3 regions of the Pseudomonas shahriarae genome follow, and region 1 is predicted to be linked to each of the others. Evidence: predicted binding sites of a transcription regulator. Region 1 holds the regulator's gene; each other region holds the start of a gene.

Region 1 (5,547 bases):
GCCTGGCCGAGATGCTGCTGCCTCTGGGTTTGGCCCTTGCGGCCGGGGCGATGCTACTGGTGGTGACTCACGAAGTAATCCCCGAGTCGCGACGCAATGGCCATGACAAACTTGCCAGCCTGGGGTTGTGCATCGGGTTTTGCCTGATGATGGCCATGGATACAGCGCTGGGCTGATGCCTAACGCAAAAAGCAATGTGGCAGCTGGCTAGTGTGGGAGCTGGCTTGCTTGCGATGCAGACACCTCGGCATAAAAAATGTGGGAGCGGGCTTGCCCGCGATAGCGGTGTATCAGTCAAGTATGTATCGACTGACTCCCAGCTATCGCGGGCAAGCCCACTCCCACATTGATTTGTGCTGCATTCAGGAAAGAAGGGCTATTCGCCTTCATCGAAGTAGTTGTTGATCAACTTCACCAGCGCATCCAGCGCTTCCTGTTCCTGCTCACCTTCGGTCTTCAGATGAATCGTCGTGCCCTTGCCTGCGGCAAGCATCATCATGGCCATGATGCTTTTGCCATCGACCATGGACTCTGGCGTACGCCCGGCACGCACCTGGCAAGGAAACTGGCCCGCAACTCCGACGAACTTGGCCGACGCGCGGGCATGCAAGCCCAGTTTGTTGATGATTTCAATTTCCAGAGCGGGCATCGCGAAGGTGTTCCTTTCAGCTGAGGTCGCGGTGGCGAACCTGGACATTCTTGAGGGTTTGCTGCAAGACCTGGCCCAGGCGCTCGGTCAGGTAGACGGAGCGGTGATGCCCGCCGGTACAGCCGATAGCGATGGTGACATAGGCCCGGTTGCTGGCCGCAAAGCGCGGTAGCCACTTGAGCAGGTAGCTGGAGATGTCCTGGAACATCTCCTCGACATCCGGTTGCGCCGCCAGGTAATCGGCAACCGGTTGGTCCAGCCCGGACTGGTCGCGCAGTTCCGGCTTCCAGTAAGGATTGGGCAGGCAACGCACGTCAAATACCAGGTCGGCGTCTATCGGCATGCCCCGCTTGAAGCCAAAGGACTCAACAAGGAACGCGGTGCCGGGTTCCGGCTGGTTCAGCAGGCGCAGCTTGATGGCGTCACGCAGTTGGTAAAGGTTCAGGCTGGTGGTGTTGATCTTGAGGTCGGCCAGGTCAATGATCGGCCCCAGCAGCTTGGTCTCGTCCTCGATGGCTTCGGCCAGCGAGCGGTGCGGGCTGCTCAGTGGGTGGCGGCGACGGGTTTCCGAAAAGCGCTTGAGCAGCGTTTCTTCGTCGGCATCCAGGTACAGCACGTCGCAATGGATATGCTTGGCGCGTACCTCTTCGAGCAATTCCGGGAAACGCGTGAGGTGGCTGGGCAGGTTGCGTGCGTCAATGGACACGGCCACCAGCGGTTGTGCCAGCTCGGTATGGATCAGCGCACGTTCTGCCAGCTCGGGCAGCAGGCCGGCCGGCAAGTTGTCTATGCAATAGAAACCACTGTCCTCAAGCACATTGAGGGCCGTACTTTTACCTGAGCCGGAACGCCCGCTGACGATGATCAAACGCATGATTACTGCCCGCTTTGTTCATCCAGGACAACCTGATACAGCGCTTCATTGGTGCTGGCGCTACGCAGTTTCTTACGTACTTCGTCACGGTCAAGCATGCTGGCGATCTGCCGGAGCAGTTCCAGGTGTGCATCGGTGGCCGCTTCCGGGACCAGCAGGACGAACAGCAGGTCAACCGGGGCGCCGTCGATAGCGTCGAAATCAGTGGGGGCGTCCAGGTGCAACAGGGCGCTCACCGGTGTTTCACAGCCTTTTAGGCGGCAATGAGGAATAGCGATGCCGTTGCCAAAACCGGTCGAACCGAGTTTTTCACGAGCAATCAGAGCCTCGTATACATCTTGCATCACCAGCTCAGGCACTTCGCGGCTGATCAGGTTGGCAATCTGTTCGAGGGCTTTCTTTTTACTGCCACCCGGCGCGTTCACGAGTGAACGGCCGGGGGTCAGGATGGTTTCAAGTCGAATCATGGGTGGGGAGTGTTAGCGGCCTGTGCCTTGAAGAAGGCTCTGCTGCTTTTCCTTATGCTTTTTGATTTGGCGATCCAGCTTGTCGGTCAGGTCGTCAATGGCGGCATACATGTCTGAATGCTCTGCATTGGCGACTACTTCCCCGCCGGGTATACGCAAGGTGGCTTCGATTTTCTGCTTCAGCTTTTCGACAGACATGATGACTTGCACATTGGTGATCTTGTCGAAATGCCCCTCAATTCGTTTGAGTTTCTCGCTGATGTAGGCGCGCAGCGGTTCGGTCACTTCCAGTTGGTGTCCACTGATGTTGACTTGCATACAGCTTCTCCTTCGTTGCCAGTGCATAAAGCGGCGGGTAGGAGTACCCGCCACTGGAACGCTATGGCCCGCCCGTCACATCAATCGCTTACGCTCGCTGGAAGGCGCGATCCCAAGGGACTCGCGGTACTTGGCGACGGTTCGACGGGCGACCTGAATGCCTTGTGCCTCCAGTAAACCAGCGATCTTGCTGTCACTCAACGGCTTTTTCTGATTTTCCGCCGCAACCAGTTTTTTGATGATCGCGCGGATCGCCGTGGACGAGCATTCACCGCCTTCGGAGGTGCTGACGTGGCTGGAGAAAAAGTATTTCAGCTCATATATACCCCGTGGGGTATGCATGAATTTTTGGGTGGTGACCCGGGAAATGGTCGATTCGTGCATGCCCACTGCTTCGGCAATGTCATGCAGCACCAACGGTTTCATCGCCTCGTCGCCATATTCCAGGAAGCCGCGCTGATGCTCGACGATCTGGGTGGCCACTTTCATCAGGGTCTCGTTGCGGCTTTGCAGGCTCTTGATGAACCAGCGAGCCTCCTGCAACTGATTGCGCATGAAGGTGTTGTCGGCGCTGGTGTCGGCCCGGCGTACAAAACCTGCGTATTGCGGGTTGACCCGCAGGCGCGGCACTGATTCCTGGTTCAGCTCCACCAGCCAGCGCTCGTTGTCCTTGCGCACGATCACGTCGGGGACGACATACTCGGCTTCGCTGGACTCGATCTGCGAGCCGGGACGCGGGTTGAGGCTCTGTACCAGTTCGATGATCTGGCGCAGGTCATCTTCCTTGAGCTTCATCCGACGCATCAACTGGCTGTAGTCGCGGCTGCCCAGCAGGTCGATATAGTCGGTGACCAGGCGTTGGGCTTCGGCCAGCCACGGTGTCTTGGCGGGCAGTTGGCGCAGTTGCAGCAACAGGCACTCGCTGAGGTTGCGCGCGCCGATGCCGGCGGGCTCGAACTGCTGGATGCGGTGCAGGACCGCCTCGATTTCGTCCAGCTCGATGTCCAGTTCCGGGTCGAAAGCCTCGAGGATTTCTTCGAGGGTCTCGTCCAGATAGCCCTGATTGTTGATGCAGTCGATCAGGGTCACCGCGATCAAGCGATCGGTGTCGGACATCGGGGCAAGGTTCAGTTGCCACAGCAAGTGGCTCTGCAGGCTTTCGCCGACGGAGGTGCGGGTGGTGAAGTCCCACTCGTCATCGTCGTTGCTGGGCAGGCTGCTGGCGCTGGTCTGGTAGACATCTTCCCAGGCCGTATCCACCGGCAGTTCATTGGGAATACGTTCGTTCCATTCGCCTTCTTCCAGGTTATCCACCGTGGGTGCGGTTTCCTGGTAGGACGGCTCCTGGACGTCGGGATTGGGTTTTTGCTCTATGTTGTCGGCCAGTGGGTCGGCATTATCGAAGTCGTCGCCTTCTTCCTGGCGTTCGAGCATCGGGTTGGACTCCAGGGCCTCCTGGATTTCCTGTTGCAGGTCCAGGGTCGACAATTGGAGCAGGCGGATGGCCTGTTGCAGCTGCGGTGTCATCGTCAGCTGCTGGCCCATTCTCAGGACTAGCGATGGTTTCATGGCAGGGGCTTAACACCTTATTCGCCGGCGCAATGCGCCATCCACGACAGGGCGCGTGAGCGCCAAACATAAGCAAATTATATGCCTGATATCGGGGGCTTTGCCTAGAGCGCGGTAACAATAAAAACAATAAGGTTTTTATTGACTCCCGCGCCTGATGGCGAATGTCCTGACACCCCAGTGTTTACAGGCGGAACTCGTGCCCCAGATACACTTCCTTGACCAGTTCGTTGGCCAGGATGGTGGCGGAGTCGCCTTCGGCAATCAGTTGGCCGTCGTTGACGATATACGCGGTTTCGCAGATATCCAGGGTCTCACGCACGTTGTGGTCGGTGATCAGCACGCCGATCCCCTTGGCCTTGAGGTGATGGATGATCTGCTTGATGTCGCCTACCGAAATCGGGTCGACACCGGCGAAGGGTTCGTCCAGCAGGATGAACTTCGGTGCGGTGGCCAGGGCGCGGGCGATTTCCACGCGGCGACGCTCGCCGCCGGACAGGCTCATGCCGAGGTTGTCGCGAATATGGTTGATGTGGAACTCCTGCAGCAGGCTTTCCAGTTCCTGGCGGCGTCCGTCGCGATCCAGTTCCTTGCGGGTTTCCAGGATCGCCATGATGTTGTCGGACACTGACAGTTTGCGGAAGATCGACGCCTCCTGGGGGAGATAGCCGATACCGGCCCGCGCACGGCCGTGCATGGGCTGGTGGCTGACGTCCAGGTCGTCGATCAATACACGGCCCTGGTCCGCCTGGACCAGGCCGACGATCATGTAGAAGCAGGTGGTCTTGCCGGCACCATTGGGGCCAAGCAGGCCGACGATCTGGCCGCTGTCGATCGACAGGCTGACGTCGCGCACGACCTGACGGCTTTTATAGGCCTTGGCCAGATGCTGGGCTTTCAGGGTTGCCATTACTGGGCCTTCTTCTTCGGCTGGATAACCATGTCGATGCGCGGACGTGGCGCAGTGACCTTGGTGCCATTGGCGCGGCCGGCGGTGGCGACTTGCTTGACGGTGTCATAGACGATTTTCTCGCCTTCGGTCGAGTTGCCGTCGCTGCTGATCACTTTGGCGCGGTCAGTCAGTACGATACGGTTCTGCGGCGCGTGATACTGGATGGTCACGCCATAGCCTTTGATCGGACCTGGATCGGCGGCGTTTTGCTTCTGTTCGAAATAGGCAAGGTTGCCCACCGAAGTCACGACGTCGATGTCGCCGGCCGGGGTACGGGTCAGGGTCACGGTGTTACCGGTAATCTTCATCGAACCTTGGGTGATGATGACGTCGCCCTTGTAGGTCGCGATACCTTGCTTGTCATCCAACTGCGCATCGTCAGCCTGGATGTGGATCGGTTGCTGGCTATCGTTCGGCAGAGCCCAGGCGCTCACGCTTCCCAGTGCTGCGCCCAGACCGAGCAAAATAGGGAGGGTTTTAACGAGCCTCATACTGTCCTCTTACGTTCGATAGCAGGTGTATCCTGCTTTCTTTCAAATACGCTTTCATTCCCTTGCCAGTCGATACACCGCCAGCGCCGTCGATTCTAACGTCTTGCTCGGTCTGCGCATATTGCTTCTGTGGGAATACGGTCATGCGACTGCTGGTAATGATGGTGTCGCGCTTCTGGGCGTCGGTGCGCGCAACACGCACCGAGTCGATCAGTTCCACTTCGGTG
Region 2 (5,547 bases), 1.3 Mb from region 1:
TGATGCGCAGCAGGCGATCCCGGGGATGCACTTCCAGCAGCAGCAAGGTGGCGCCGTGGCTCAGGATCGGCGTTACCGCGTAGTCGACGGTCAGGGTCTGGCCGGTGAGGGCCGTGAGCATCGCTTCACGCTTGGTAAACGGGTGGGCCTGCTCCACGGCCTGGCGCAAGGAACTCAAGGCCTCGGCGGACTCGGTGAACAGCTCGCTGATAAATTGCCCATGGCTGCGCTGACCGCTGATGGCCAGGAGCATCTCCGCCGCGGGGTTCATGTACTCAAGGCGCAGTTCGTCATTGAGCAGAATGGTCGCGGTGGTCAGGTTGTCGAGTAGCAAGCGGTGCAGTGCGTCGCTGATGGTCATTAGGACCTCTTTTGGAGCAAGGCGTGGGCTTGAGGCACACGCTGATACCAGGAAAATGCAAAAACCAAACCAAGGCTCCGAAAAGAAGCGTAAAAGCCCTGAAATGGGGGCTTTAGGCGCGAAACTATGGCGTTCGGCCAGCTCTCTCGGGAGATTTCGACCCAAAATGGGTTGATGGGTGGGCAAGGGTGCAACCTATCGCACCAATATAGTGCGAATTCCCACATTCTGTTCAGCGATCAAATATTTCCTGAAAAACCCCAGTCAAACTGTAGGAGCTGGCTTGCCTGCGATAGCGGTGGTTCAGTCAGTCGTGATGTGACAGATACACCGCTATCGCAGGCAAGCCAGCTCCTACAGTTCTGATGGGGTTTGCAAAGGTGGATAGTCATTGTTTCAGGCAAAAAAAAGACCTCCCGAAGGAGGTCTTTTTTGTCACGCCACGTTAAGCAGCGCTACCGGATCAGCAGCTGTAGTACAGCTCGTATTCCAGTGGGTGTACGAAGGTGCGGACCTTGATTTCTTCTTCGCTTTTCAGGGCGATGTAGGCGTCGATAAAGTCGTCGCTGAACACGCCGCCTTTGGTCAGGAACGCACGGCCCTTATCCAGCTCTTCCAGGGCTTCTTTCAGGCTGCCGCACACTTGTGGGATCTCTTTGGCCTCTTCAGGCGGCAGGTCGTACAAGTTCTTGTCGGCGGCGTCGCCTGGGTGGATCTTGTTCTGGATGCCGTCCAGGCCAGCCATCAGCAGTGCAGCAAAGCCCAGGTACGGGTTGGCTGCTGGATCCGGGAAGCGTGCTTCGATACGGCGAGCGCGAGGGCTGGACACGTAAGGAATACGGATCGACGCGGAACGGTTGCGAGCCGAGTAGGCCAGCATTACCGGTGCTTCGAAACCTGGGACCAGACGCTTGTAGGAGTTGGTCGACGGGTTGGTGAAGCCGTTCAGGGCCTTACCGTGCTTGATGATACCGCCGATGAAGTACAGGGCAGTGTCGGACAGGCCGGCATAACCTTCGCCAGCGAAGGTGTTCTTGCCATCTTTGGCGATGGACAGGTGAACGTGCATACCCGAACCGTTATCGCCGTACAGTGGCTTAGGCATGAAGGTAGCGGTACGGCCATAGGCAACGGCAGTGTTGTGTACGCAGTACTTCAGGGTCTGGACTTCGTCAGCCTTGGCCACCAGGGTGTTGAACTTCACACCGATTTCGTTCTGGCCGGCAGTGGCCACTTCGTGGTGGTGCACTTCGATGACCAGGCCCATGTCTTCCATGGCGTTGCACATGGAGGTACGGATTTCGTGGTCGTGGTCGAACGGCGGAACCGGGAAGTAACCACCTTTGATACCTGGACGGTGGCCATGGTTGCCGCCTTCCACGTCCTGGTCGGACATCCACGAACCTTGTTCGGAGTAGATCTTGAACATCGAGCCGGAGATGTCGGACTTGAACTTTACTTGGTCGAAGATGAAGAATTCTGGTTCCGGGCCCACGAATACGGTGTCACCGATACCGGTGGACTTCAGGTATTCCTCGGCACGCTTGGCGATCGCACGTGGGTCGCGGTCGTAGCCTTGCATGGTCGAAGGCTCGATCACGTCGCAGACGATGATCAGGGTCGGCTCTTCGGTGAACGGATCGAGTACGGCGGTGGAGTCGTCCGGCATCAGGATCATGTCGGAGGCTTCGATGCCTTTCCAGCCAGCAATGGAGGAGCCGTCGAACATTTTGCCTTCTTCGAAGAAGGCGTCATCCAGCGCATCGCGAGCCGGCATGGTCACGTGGTGCTGAGTGCCTTTGGTGTCCGTGAAGCGCAGATCAATCCATTTAACGTCATGATCTTTGATGAGTTGAACCGACTTCGACATAGTGTCCTCCGGGTGGCTTCGGGCTTGGGTAGTGGAGTAGCCCTTAGAATGTGGGTGATGCCGGCGCGGATAGTCCGCCATGGCAACCTGCCTCACAAGAGAGCAAATTGCATGCCAGTGCCCCGACATGGGTTTTTTGCCTCAAAATCGCCCCTATAAAGGTGCAAATCGAAAAAACGGCAAAAATTGCGCACTGCAATGTAGCGCAACTGCCTGTAAATGCACCTGTTTGGTGCATGGTGTGCCGTTTGTATATTAACTGGTCAAACCTTGAGCGATTTCCGCTATAATCCGCGCCCCCCTTTTTCGGCTGGCCCTGCGCGCGCTGTTTCCATGAAATTAATCGTTAAAGTCTTCCCCGAAATCACCATCAAGAGCCGACCGGTACGGATGCGTTTCATCCGTCAATTGGCCAAGAATATCCGCGCCGTGCTCCGTGACCTGGACCCGGCTGTGGTGGTGAACGGTGTGTGGGACAATCTCGAGCTGGAAACCCGCATTACTGACGCCAAAGCCTTGAAAGACATGACCGAGCGCCTGAGCTGCATGCCGGGCATCGCGCACTTCCTGCAGGTCGACGAGTACCCGCTGGGCGATTTCGACGACATCACTGAAAAATGCAAACTGCACTTCGGCAACAGCCTTGAAGGCAAGATTTTTTCAGTGCGTTGCAAGCGTGCCGGCAAGCACCCGTTCAGCTCCATGGATGTCGAGAAATACGTCGGCAGCAAGCTGCGTCGCGAGTGCGGCGCCGCTGGAATTTCGCTTAAAGAGCCGCAAATCGAAGTGCGCATCGAAATTCGCGACCAACGGTTGTTTGTGATCCACAACCAGCACAACAGCATCGGCGGCTATCCGCTGGGCGCGCTGGAGCAGACCCTGGTACTGATGTCCGGCGGTTTCGACTCCACCGTGGCGGCCTACCAGATCATGCGCCGCGGCCTGATGAGCCACTTCTGCTTCTTTAACCTGGGCGGGCGTGCACATGAATTGGGCGTGATGGAAGTCGCGCACTATATCTGGAAGAAGTACGGCAGCTCCCAGCGCGTGCTGTTTGTCAGCGTACCGTTCGAGGAAGTCCTGGGAGAAATTCTCGGAAAAGTCGATAACGGTCATATGGGCGTCGTATTGAAGCGTATGATGTTGCGCGCAGCGTCGAAAATCGCCGACCGCCTGCAAATCGAAGCGCTGGTTACCGGCGAGGCGATTTCCCAGGTCTCCAGCCAGACCCTGCCGAACCTGTCCGTGATCGACTGTGTGACCGACAAGCTGGTTTTGCGCCCGCTGATCGCCAGCCACAAGCAAGACATCATCGACCTGGCCAACGAAATCGGCACCGCTGATTTCGCCAAGCACATGCCAGAGTACTGCGGGGTCATCTCGGTGAACCCCAAGACCCATGCCAAGCGCTACCGCGTGGAGCATGAAGAGAAAGAATTCGACATGGCGATTCTGGAGCGAGCGCTCGAGAACGCCAAACTGGTGCCGATTGATCGGGTAATCGATGAATTGGGCCAGGATGTGCAGATCGAAGAAGTCAGCGAAGCCCTGGCCGGCCAGATCGTCATCGACATCCGTCACCCGGATGCCGCTGAAGATGAGCCACTGGAAATCGCTGGCATCGACGTGCAAACGCTGCCGTTCTATGCACTGAACGCGCGTTTCAAGGAACTGGATAACAGCCGTCAGTACCTGCTGTATTGCGACAAAGGCGTGATGAGTCGCCTGCATGCCCACCATTTGCTCAGTGAGGGATATGCCAATGTGCGCGTTTATCGACCGAGCTAAGAGCCCGGGGCTGTTTGCCTGTGGCCTGCGTCACCGGCCCCCCGACTCTGCCGTCAAGCTGTAACGGCAAGGCCTGACTCTACTGTTAATCGCTGCCACGACCTGTCAGCACACCGAATCCTCTGATCGAGATACACAAGTGATCGAAAATCTACGTAACATCGCCATCATTGCCCACGTTGACCATGGTAAAACCACCCTGGTAGACAAACTCCTGCGTCAATCCGGCACCCTGGAGCGCAACGAGCTCAACGACGAGCGCGTGATGGACTCCAACGACCAGGAAAAAGAGCGCGGTATTACCATCCTGGCAAAAAACACCGCTATCAACTGGAACGGCTACCACATCAACATCGTGGACACCCCGGGCCACGCCGACTTCGGCGGCGAAGTAGAACGCGTAATGTCGATGGTTGACTCCGTTCTGCTGCTGGTTGATGCCCAAGACGGCCCTATGCCGCAAACCCGTTTCGTGACCAAGAAGGCTTTCGAAGCCGGCCTGCGTCCGATCGTGTGCATCAACAAGGTTGACCGTCCAGGCGCGCGTCCGGACTGGGTTCTGGACCAGATCTTCGACCTGTTCGACAACCTGGGTGCTACCGAAGAGCAACTTGATTTCCAAGTGATCTACGCCTCTGCCCTGAACGGTATTGCCGGTCTGGAACACACCGCCATGGCGGAAGACATGACCCCGCTGTACCAGGCGATCGTTGACCACGTGCCACCTCCGAAGGTTGACCGTGACGGTCCGTTCCAGATGCAAATCTCGGCACTGGACTACAACAGCTTCCTGGGTGTTATCGGCGTTGGCCGTATCGCTCGTGGTAGCGTCAAGCCGAACACCCCGGTTGTGGCTATCGGCGCCGACGGCAAGAAGCGTAACGGTCGTATCCTGAAGCTGATGGGTCACCACGGTCTGCACCGTATCGACGTTGAAGAAGCTTTCGCCGGCGACATCGTGTGCGTAAGCGGTATGGACTCGCTGTTCATCTCCGACACCCTGTGCCAGCCGGACACTGTCGAGGCGATGAAGCCTCTGACCGTTGACGAGCCAACCGTTTCCATGACCTTCCAGGTAAACGACTCGCCTTTCTGCGGTAAAGAAGGCAAGTTCGTGACTTCCCGTAACATCAAGGAACGTCTGGACAAAGAGCTGCTGTACAACGTTGCACTGCGCGTTGAAGAAGGCGACTCGGCTGACAAGTTCAAGGTTTCCGGCCGTGGTGAGCTGCACCTCTCGGTACTGATCGAAACCATGCGTCGCGAAGGCTTCGAAATGGGCGTTGGTCGTCCTGAAGTGATCATCCGTACCGTTGACGGCGTGAAGCAGGAACCGTTCGAAAACGTCACCATCGACACCCCTGAAGAATCCCAGGGCAAGGTCATGGAAGAGATGGGCCTGCGTAAGGGCGACCTGACCAACATGGTGCCGGATGGCAAAGGCCGTGTGCGTCTGGAATACAACATCCCTGCTCGTGGTCTGATCGGTTTCCGTAACCAGTTCCTGACCCTGACCAACGGTGCTGGC
Region 3 (5,547 bases), 740 kb from region 1:
GGTCGCGGGCCTGCAGCTGCGCACGCAGGGCCTGATCGCTCTCGAAGCGTGCCATGGCCACATCGAGGATCGGCTGCAGGCGCTGGGCCTGGATGCCCTCGACGATGTAGGCACTGACCCCGGACTTGATTGCCTGGCGCATCACGTTGGGGTCATGTTCGTCGGTAAACATCACGATGGGGCGGGGCTGGTCACGGCTGACCAGCACCACTTGCTCCATCACATCGCGGCCGGGTGACTCGGTATCGATCAGAATCACATCCGGGCGCACCGTTTCGACGCGCGCCGGCAGGTCGATGGTCAGGCCGGACTCGTCGATCACCTCAAAACCGGCCTCGGTCAGTGCACTTTTAAGGCGCCCGACTTTACGCGGGGTGTCATTGATCAGCAGGATTCGCAACATGGCTGGCCTCCCATCAGCGCAAGGCGTGGCGGACGACATCGTCGGCCAGGGCATGCAGGCGGAAGCTACGGGCGTAGGCGGCCGGGTCTGAGCCATCCCAGACCTTGCCGTCGATCAATTGGCTGCTGCGCATGTCCGCGCCCCAGGCTGCCACACCCACCGCCGTCGCGGCCTGGCGATAAAGGTCCAGTTGCTGCACCTGCCGGGCAACGGCGAGGTAGTCAGGGTCGTCACGCAGCAGGCCCCAGCGGCGGAACTGGGTCATGAACCACATGCCGTCGGACAGGTACGGCAGGTTGACCTCGCCACCGCCATGGAAGCGCAACGCGTGCACGTCTTGCCAGTGGTTGCCCAGGCCATCGTCATAAGCCCCGAGCAGGCGCGGTTCGATGCAGTCGAGTGGGGCGTCCAGATATTCCCTGGCGCTGAGCAGTTGCGCGGTGGAGCGGCGGTTCTCCAGGCTGTCGTCGATAAAACGGCTGGCCTCCAGGATCGCCATTACCAGCACGCGGGCGGTGTTGGGGTATTGCTCGACAAACGCCTGGGTGCAGCCCAGGACTTTTTCCGGGTGATCCGGCCAGATCGCCTGGCTGGTGGCCAGGGTAAAGCCCTGGTTCTGCTGCACCGCGCTGGCGCACCAGGGTTCGCCCACACACAGGCCGTCAATCCGCCCGGCCTGCAAGTGCGCGACCATCTGCGGCGGCGGCACCACCACACTCTCGACATCGCGCAGCGGATGAATGCCTTGGCTGGCCAGCCAGTAATACAACCACATGGCGTGGGTGCCGGTGGGAAACGTCTGGGCGAAGGTGAGTTTTGTCCGGCTTTGGTGCACCTTGCGCGCCAGTGCCTCAGGACTGGTCACGCCCTGGTGCTGCAGGCCCTGGGACAAGTTGATGCCCTGGCCGTTCTGGTTCAGGCCCATCAGCACCGCCATGTCGGTTGGTGCCACGCCGCCGATGCCCAGGTGCACCGCATAGATCAGGCCATACAGGCTGTGGGCGGCGTCCAGTTCGCCGCTGACCAGCTTGTCGCGCAGGCCGGCCCAGGATGACTGGCGCTTGAGGTTCAGCGTCAGCCCGTACGGCTGGGCAAACCCTTGGGTCGCCGCGACCACCAGCGAGGCGCAATCGCTCAAGGCCATGAAGCCCAGGTCGAGGCTGCTCTTTTCCGGGGCATCGCTGCCGTTGACCCAGGCCAGGGGGTTATTGGCCTGGCTGTTGCCCACCTGATCACTCATCAACACCTACCTTCTGTGTGAAAAAAGGCGTCGTTCCGTAGGGCGGCTTGCAAGCCTCCTGCAGGTAACGACGCCTTTGTCCTTGAGCCCGTTCCGTCGTTGGTGCGGGCCGCGATACACAAGACAAAGCAAGGCACATGCCACGGCGCAGGGCGAGCCGTGGTTGATCAGGTTTTCATCAAGATTGCATTGCGCGGGCCTTTCACTATGGCGCTCCTTTGGGCAACACCCTTCAGGAAACCCCGCGTGCTTCTTGATCAATCTATCGCAGCGACCTGCAATGCCTTTTTGCAGCGCTGGCTGCTGGGCGGGCTGTTGATGCTCGCTGCCCTGCCAGCCATGGGCGCGACCTACCTGGCGTTGGATGAAAGCCTTTCGGGCTTCTTCACTCGACTTGCGGTGCCCTTGGGGCAGCCCATCGTGGTCAGCAAGCGGGCGGCGGGCAAGCGCATCACCGGGCAATTTGATTTTGCCGACGCGCAAGCGGTCCTCGAGACGGTGGCGTTGCAGCACGAATTGATCTGGTACAGCGACGGCCAGGTGCTACATCTCTACGACGCCAGCGAGGCCAAGAGTTCCGGGGTGATTCTGCGGCACATGAGCGTCGACAGATTGCGTGTGGTCATGCGGCGCGCGGGGCTCGACGAGGCGCGCTACCCGCTGCGCAAGGCCGGTGCGCGATTGTTTTATGTGTCCGGGCCCGCCAATTATGTCGATCACGTATTGCGCCTGGCCCAACTGATGGACCGCCAACGCCCGGCACGGCGCCAGGCGTTGCCGGAAGTCGGTGTCGTGCAGGTGCTGAATCATGACGTGGCAGACCACCAGTACGACATGGGGCTGCAAAAAATCACCGTGCCCGGCATGGCAACGCTGGTCGAGCGTCGGCTTGCCGAGCTTGGGCGCAAGGCCGGCACTGGCGCAGCGGTAATCGCCTACCCACAGGTCAACAGCCTGTTGATCAAGGGAAGCGCGCAGCAGTTGCGGTTTATCAAAGAACTGGTGGCTGAACTGGATATACCCACGCCTCCCGTGATGGGCTCTGTTTCGACCCCCCTGAGCTCTGATCAATACGAGCGCGTCCGGCGTGCATTTGCTCGCATCGCCGAGCAATGAAAGCAGGCATTACCCATGGCGAACGGGGGCTGTTGACCTCGAAAGTTCCTACGAAACACTCCCGGAAAACTTCGAAGCACAGGGTTTTTTCCTAACGTGCAATTGGCTGCGGGTTTCTATAGTCGCGATATCTCCAGGCGGTGCGATATCAATATTCAAGGCGCCGCGTATGTCAGACAGGAACAGAGGTTTGCATGGTTGCTGCAGTTGAGGGCTTGGTCAGGGGCTCCCTCGCCTTTGGTCATTGGAAGTTGCAGGGTGATGGCCGGCTGACCGCCGAAGGTCGCGACATTCAGTTACCCCCCAAGGAGTGTCATGTGTTGCGCTTGTTGCTGGCCACGCCCGGCGTATTGGTGACCAAGGACTACCTGCTGGAGCAGGTCTGGCCCCATATCGACATCGCCGAAGAGTCCCTGACCCGTTGTATCTACTCATTGCGCAAGCAATTGGAGGGCGACAGGCGGTTGATCGCGACAGTGTATGGCCGCGGTTATCGCTTCAATGGCCGGGTAAGGGTGCTCGAGCGGCATGGCCAGGCAGCGCAAGGTGCGGGTGCTCCACGGCGTGCTTGCCCGGCCTGTGGCTGGTACGCCGAAGCGGCTGTCGAGCAGGCATGAAACGAGCCTGCAGGCTGGGGCTGCTGTTACTTATCCTGGGCAAGGCGAGTGAGGCCAGGGCTTATTGTTGGGCTGAGGCCGCCCGCCAATACGATATCGAGCCGGAGTTACTGCAAGCCATTGCCGCCGTGGAGTCCGGCTATCGCGCCGAGGCCATGAACTACAGCAATAACAATGGCAGCCGTGACATCGGCCTGATGCAGATCAACAGCATTCATCTGCCGCGCCTGCTCAAGCAGGGGATTACCGAGCAGCGTCTGTTGGATGAGCCGTGCCTGTCGGTGGAGGTGGGGGCGTCGATTCTGGCCGACTTCATCAAGCAGTTTGGTTACAACTGGACCGCCGTGGGCGCCTACAACGTCGGGCCTGGGGCAGGGGGCGAGCGTGATGCGCTGCGCCTGCGTTATGCGCAGAAGATCTGGGCGCGCTACGAAGAGTTGATGCAGCATCGAAGCGGATGATCGACCGGCGGTGTGCCATGCCTCGCACGTACCCGCCACCCCGGCTATAATCGCCGCCACCTTTCGCCGCCATCCGAGTCAAGCCCGCCCATGTATACCCTGGCCCGCCAGCTGTTGTTCAAACTCTCCCCGGAAACTTCCCACGATCTGTCCCTGGACCTGATCGGCGCGGGTGGCCGCCTGGGGCTCAATGGCCTGGTGTGCAAGGCGCCGGCAAAGATGCCGGTCTCGGTGATGGGGCTCGATTTCCCCAACCCGGTGGGCCTGGCAGCGGGCCTGGACAAGAACGGCGCTGCCATCGACGGCTTTGCGCAGTTGGGTTTCGGTTTTGTCGAGATCGGCACCGTCACGCCGCGCCCGCAGCCGGGCAATCCCAAGCCGCGCATTTTCCGCCTGCCGGAGGCCGAGGCGATCATCAATCGCATGGGGTTCAACAACCTGGGCGTCGATCACCTGCTGGCGCGGGTCCAGGCCGCCAAGTACAAGGGCATCCTCGGGATCAATATCGGCAAGAATTTCGACACCCCGGTGGAACGTGCGGTAGATGACTACCTGCTCTGCCTGGACAAGGTCTACGCCCACGCCAGCTATGTGACCGTCAACGTCAGCTCGCCCAACACCCCGGGCCTGCGCAGCCTGCAGTTTGGCGACTCGCTCAAGCAACTGCTCGAAGCCCTGCGCCAGCGCCAGGAAGACCTGGCGGTACGCCATGGCAAGCGCGTGCCCTTGGCGATCAAGATCGCCCCGGACATGAACGACGAAGAAACCGTGCTGGTGGCCCAGGCCCTGGTGGATGCGGGGATGGATGCGGTGATTGCCACCAACACCACCCTCAGCCGTGCGGGCGTTGAAGGCCTGGCTTTCGGTGACGAGGCGGGTGGGCTTTCCGGCGCGCCGGTGCGTGACCAGAGCACCCATATCGTCAAGGTGCTGGCGGCCGAGTTGGCCGGGCGTTTGCCGATCATCGCCGTGGGCGGTATCACCGAAGGCAAGCACGCCGCCGAGAAAATCGCCGCGGGTGCCAGCCTGGTGCAGTTGTATTCCGGGTTTATCTACAAGGGCCCAGCGTTGATTCGCCAATCGGTGGACGCCATTGCGGCGAGCGGGCTTGCCCCGCGTGGGACTGCAAAGCAGCCCTGAAGCTGCTGCTGCGCAGGCGTTTCAAGCCCATAAAAAAGGGCTCCTCGAAGGAGCCCCTGGGCCGAAGCCCGCCGCCCGGATGGGGCGTGCGTGGTTAAGTTGTTACATTCTTCAAGGTGGTTGTCGGAATTAAGTGCCCTGATTAGCCGACGGCGTGAAGTTCGTTGAGTCTGTGGATCCCCGCAGTGCCGGTCATACCGTCCCAGTTGTCGCCGCGTCCTTCGCGCCAGCCGTTAATCCAGGCTTGGCGTACTGACGGTAGAGTAAATGGGCAAAGCTCACGGGATTTGCCATGAACGCCATACTGATATCCGCGTAAAAATGCTCTTTCCAACGGATCACGCTTAAGTCTTCTCATAGGGTGTTTCCCTCACTTGTTGACTGTCTTGATATCCTTCGGCCTCGTCCGAGGCCGGGCAGAGTTTTTCTGCCGTTGGTGTGGCTCGCTGCCGGCGTGGCGAGCCTCTGTGTCAGCGTCGTTGTGGCGCTAACCTGTGTTGAGTTCTAACCAATAGGTCACATGGTTTCAATGATCGTTTTGTCATAAGCACGTAACGATAACGATGCTAT

What was found. The regulator sigma-54, encoded in region 1, starts transcription at its own class of promoters, with help from an activator protein. The targets are predictions, from matches to a motif close to ANTGGCATNNANNTTGCTNT.
Region 2: a site for sigma-54 is predicted at 2,331-2,350, ahead of glnA (glutamate--ammonia ligase). Genes of this name have one in related genera too.
Region 3: a site for sigma-54 is predicted at 1,769-1,788, ahead of HU773_RS19990 (CmpA/NrtA family ABC transporter substrate-binding protein). Genes of this name have one in related genera too.

Annotation. Positions count from the first base shown of each region.
Region 1 is NZ_CP077085.1:5,244,395-5,249,941, reverse strand. Features, by position in the region: gene HU773_RS23445 (ZIP family metal transporter) at 1-176, shown strand, start outside; gene HU773_RS23440 (HPr family phosphocarrier protein) at 377-649, opposite strand; gene rapZ (RNase adapter RapZ) at 666-1,523, opposite strand; gene ptsN (PTS IIA-like nitrogen regulatory protein PtsN) at 1,526-1,990, opposite strand; gene hpf (ribosome hibernation-promoting factor, HPF/YfiA family) at 2,003-2,308, opposite strand; gene HU773_RS23420 (RNA polymerase factor sigma-54) at 2,384-3,877, opposite strand; gene lptB (LPS export ABC transporter ATP-binding protein) at 4,062-4,787, opposite strand; gene lptA (lipopolysaccharide transport periplasmic protein LptA) at 4,787-5,320, opposite strand; gene lptC (LPS export ABC transporter periplasmic protein LptC) at 5,307-5,547, opposite strand, start outside.
Region 2 is NZ_CP077085.1:539,666-545,212, forward strand. Features, by position in the region: gene glnL (nitrogen regulation protein NR(II)) at 1-361, opposite strand, end outside; gene glnA (glutamate--ammonia ligase) at 825-2,231, opposite strand; gene thiI (tRNA uracil 4-sulfurtransferase ThiI) at 2,565-4,019, shown strand; gene typA (translational GTPase TypA) at 4,159-5,547, shown strand, end outside.
Region 3 is NZ_CP077085.1:4,509,074-4,514,620, reverse strand. Features, by position in the region: gene HU773_RS19995 (ANTAR domain-containing response regulator) at 1-403, opposite strand, end outside; gene HU773_RS19990 (CmpA/NrtA family ABC transporter substrate-binding protein) at 417-1,643, opposite strand; gene HU773_RS19985 (secretin N-terminal domain-containing protein) at 1,890-2,759, shown strand; gene HU773_RS19980 (winged helix-turn-helix domain-containing protein) at 2,954-3,376, shown strand; gene HU773_RS19975 (transglycosylase SLT domain-containing protein) at 3,373-3,837, shown strand; gene HU773_RS19970 (quinone-dependent dihydroorotate dehydrogenase) at 3,928-4,977, shown strand; gene rmf (ribosome modulation factor) at 5,120-5,335, opposite strand.